2 regions of the Bartonella sp. AD328YNZD genome follow, and region 1 is predicted to be linked to the other one. Evidence: predicted binding sites of a transcription regulator. Region 1 holds the regulator's gene; the other holds the start of a gene.
The links. Region 1 encodes HrcA, which represses chaperone genes, less so after heat shock. Its sites were predicted from a motif close to GTTAGCACTCNCNNNNNGNGAGTGCTAAC; they were not measured.
Positions count from the first base shown of each region.

Region 2: a site for HrcA is predicted at 1,122-1,150, ahead of groES (co-chaperone GroES). Genes of this name have one in related genera too.

Region 1 covers NZ_JBHIQG010000050.1:2,246-4,455, reverse strand. Annotated here, with positions in the region: gene rdgB (RdgB/HAM1 family non-canonical purine NTP pyrophosphatase) at 1-86, opposite strand, end outside; gene hrcA (heat-inducible transcriptional repressor HrcA) at 601-1,671, shown strand; gene grpE (nucleotide exchange factor GrpE) at 1,796-2,210, shown strand, end outside.
Region 2 covers NZ_JBHIQG010000088.1:5,519-7,728, forward strand. Annotated here, with positions in the region: gene fumC (class II fumarate hydratase) at 1-973, opposite strand, end outside; gene groES (co-chaperone GroES) at 1,201-1,497, shown strand; partial or broken gene groEL (chaperonin GroEL) at 1,556-2,210, shown strand, end outside.

The sequences.
Region 1 (2,210 bases):
AAAGGCGTAATTAAAGTAGTGATTTCATGCAATTTTCCGGTGTTATGTGTAGCAATGACAAGTTTTTTATCTGCTATGCTTCTCATATAGATTTCTCCAAAAATGAAAGGGGAATTATTTTTGTGCTAAAAACCGGCTTAAATGCTCATACACACACATTCTGCTTGATTTTACATGATATGATTATTTTACATGTTTTATGATATTTTGTTCCAATAAAATTTTTTATCTTGTACGAAGATAACCTTGCAAAGATAGGAAAGACATGTCTTTTTTATGATAGCATTTTTATGGTAAATTTCCAATTTTCTGCTTGCTCTAAAGGGTAAAATTTTCTACTTACAGCGGTTTTTAATCAATCTAGATTCTTTTGACAAGTCCCTACAGCAGACCACTTTACAGATCAACTCTTATCTTAAATATTTCTCATACACTCTAACAAAAAATATTTCCTGCGTAATTTATCAAGCATCACTCTGAAAGGTAGCATTTTACAGCTCAATAGGATAATATGTTTTTATACTACTTTAGACTATTTGACCAAACCTTGGCAAAACTTATATAAGAGATGAGGATTTTAAAAATAGTGAAACAATTGTGATGAAACACAAAACTATTGATAATGAACTAAAATATCTTGATGAGCGTTCGCGTGATATTTTTCGCCATATTGTTGAAGCTTATCTTAATGATGGGGAACCTGTAGGGTCACGTAATCTTTCGCGGCTTTTGCAACAGACATTATCACCTGCAACGATTCGTAACGTGATGAGTGATCTTGAACATCTCGGTTTGATTTATGCACCACATGTTTCTGCGGGTCGAATGCCAACACAATCAGGTTTACGCTTTTTTGTTGATGCATTTATGGAAGCGGGTGATTTGCCAAACGAAGAGCGAGAAAATATTGAAATGCAAGTCAAAGAGGCTGGTCATGCACAATCGGTTGAACATTTTCTTGTTCAAGCAAGCCGAGTTCTTTCAGATCTATCACGTGGGGCAGGGCTTGTTTTAGCAACGAAACAAGAAGGAACATTGAAACATATTGAATTTGTGCGCCTTGATAGGGAGAACGCTCTTGCCGTTTTGGTGACTCAACAAGGTGAAGTTGAAAATCGTATTGTTCATTTACCAGAAGGGGTTACTCATGCACAATTGACGGAAGCAACGAATTTTCTCAATGCCCATATCCAAGGGCGCACACTAAGTGAAGCTAAAGGGGAAATTGCCCGCTTATGTGCAGAAACACGGGCTGCACTTGATGATTTATCGCATCATCTTGTTGAAACGGGATTAGCTCTTTGGGGAGGAGAAGATGCTGATCATAAAATACACCTCATTGTTCGCGGGCGTAGCAATTTGCTTGAAGATGTAAAAGCAGAAGAAGATTTAGAACGGTTGCGCCATTTGTTTGATGATCTTGAAACGCGTGAGAGTATGGCACAGCTTCTCGATTTAACGGATGAAGGTTCTGGGGTTAGAATTTTTATTGGTTCAGAAAATAAGTTATTTTCACTTTCTGGTTCTTCTTTAGTTGTAGCACCTTATCGTGATTCACAACAAAGAGTCATTGGTGCTTTAGGTGTTATTGGTCCTACACGGCTTAATTATGCAAGGATCGTGCCCATGGTTGATTATACAGCTCAACTTGTGTCACAGTTATTGCGTTAAAACGGTGCAAGTAAGTATTTGTACTATAAAAGCTCATTGTATTATATACATCGATACCCCTTGATTTTTGTCTGTAGAATTTCGATATCGAGAATAACGAATCTTATGAAGGAATAAAATTTTTATGTCTGATGAAAAAAACAAATTTACTGACGCTTCATTTGAAAATTGTGATTTAAAAAATCCAGCTGATCGTAATACACTTAAACAGGCAGCCGATGAATTTTTAAAAACACATAAAACAGAGGAACACGAAGTCGTTGAAACAGAAAGCAATGAGGTTAGTGATCTTTTAGCGTCTTTGCAGGATGAAAATAAAGAATTGAAAAATCAACTTTTACGTCTTGTTGCAGATATGGAAAATCTTCGACGCCGTACTATGCGAGATGTGGCGGATGCAAAGGCTTATTCCATTGCTAATTTTGCAAGGGATATGTTATCGGTTTCTGACAATCTCAATCGTGCTTTGGAAGCGATTCCAGAAGGTGCACGGGAGAGTGATGCTGGTTTGAAATCATTAGCAGAAGGCGTTGAAATGA
Region 2 (2,210 bases), on a different contig from region 1:
CTTTGCCGGGCATAATAGAAGATCCGGGTTCATTTTCAGGAAGACTGAGTTCCCCTAAACCGGAACGTGGACCAGAGCCTAAAAACCGAATGTCATTGGCAATTTTAAACAGATCAGCAGCTAAGGCATTCAAGCTCCCGTGGAAATGCGCAAGGGCGCCATGATGGGCAAGTGCTTCAAATTTATTGCGGGCAGTTTGGAACGTTATTTCTGTGAGAGTGCTCACTGTTTGCGCAAAAGCAACGTCAAAACCTTTGGGTGCATTCAGTCCTGTGCCAACAGCCGTACCACCTTGAGCAAGCATTTGGACATCGGTTAGAGCATTTTTAATACGCTGAAAATTGGCTTCTAATGCGGCACGATAGCCTGAAAATTCTTGCCCTAAGGTTAAAGGGGTTGCATCTTGCGTATGGGTGCGGCCGATTTTAATGATATCTGCAAATTCTTGCTCTTTTTGTTTTAATGTCGCAATAAGAGCTTCAAGGATTGGCAGTAAGTGTTGGCGTGTTTGCAACGTGGTGGCAATGTGAAGCGCCGTGGGAAAGGAATCGTTCGATGATTGGCTCATATTGACATGGTCATTGGGATGAACTGGTTTTTTGCTTCCAAGTTTTCCTCCCAAAATCTTACTAGCACGATTAGCAATGACTTCATTGACATTCATATTGCTTTGTGTGCCAGAACCTGTTTGCCAGACGGACAGTGGAAAATGCGTATCAAAATCGCCGGCAAGCACTTCATCAGCGGCGGCAATAATTGCTTTTCCAATATTTTCTGGTAGTTTTCCTTTGCCCATATTTACAATCGCTGCTGCTTTTTTGACAAGGACTAAGGCATAGATGATGGCAAGAGGCTGCTTTTCACTGCCAATATTAAAATTATGCAGAGAACGTTCAGTTTGTGCGCCCCAATAACGATCTTGACGTACCGAAATCGTTCCAAAGCTATCCGTTTCCTGACGTGTTTCAACCATGATAAGATCCTTTTTTGTTCACGGGTTCTCAAAAAAGATAGATAACGCGAAAGTGCAATAAGAGGCAAGACTTTGAAGCTTCATTTAGAGAAATTATTTTTATGGCTATTCTTGACATTGAGAGATGCCGATTTTATATCTAATACATGCTAGCACTCGTAGCTTGAGAGTGCTAGCAAGAACTTTTAAGATTAATGCAATTATGTTCAGTTTTAAGGATTTAAAACATGGCTAATATACAATTCCGCCCACTTCACGACCGTGTCGTTGTCCGTCGGGTTGAATCTGAAAATAAAACGGCTGGTGGGATTATCATCCCTGATACAGCAAAAGAAAAACCCCAAGAAGGCGAAGTGATTGCTGTTGGCAATGGCGCTCTCGATGATAACGGAAAGCGCGTGCCGTTAGAAGTCAAAACAGGAGACCGTATTTTGTTTGGAAAATGGTCTGGAACTGAAGTCAAGATTAATGGGGAAGATCTCCTCATCATGAAAGAATCTGACATTATGGGAATTATGGGCTAATTGAAGCGCTTAATTTTTCATTGTGTACTATTTTGAGAAAACTCCAAGGAGAAATTAAATGGCTGCTAAAGAAGTCAAATTTGGCCGTGAAGCGCGTGAGCGTTTGTTGCGCGGTGTCGACATCCTTGCTAATGCTGTTAAGGTGACACTCGGCCCTAAAGGTCGCAATGTGGTGATTGATAAATCATTCGGTGCGCCTCGTATCACAAAAGATGGTGTATCCGTTGCAAAGGAAATCGAACTGGAAGATAAGTTCGAAAATATGGGTGCACAAATGTTGCGCGAAGTTGCTTCTAAAACCAATGATATCGCTGGTGATGGAACAACAACAGCAACTGTTTTAGGACAAGCTATTGTGCAAGAAGGTGTTAAAGCTGTTGCGGCGGGCATGAACCCAATGGATCTTAAACGTGGGATTGATGCTGCTGTTGAAGAAGTGGTGGCAAACCTCTTCAAAAAAGCAAAAAAAATCCAAACTTCAGCAGAAATTGCACAGGTGGGAACAATTTCCGCTAATGGCGCTGCTGAAATCGGTAAAATGATCGCTGATGCTATGGAAAAAGTGGGCAATGAAGGCGTCATTACCGTGGAAGAAGCTAAAACTGCTGAAACGGAATTAGAAGTCGTTGAAGGAATGCAATTTGACCGTGGGTATCTTTCCCCTTATTTTGTCACAAATGCTGAGAAAATGGTCGCTGATCTTGATGATCCTT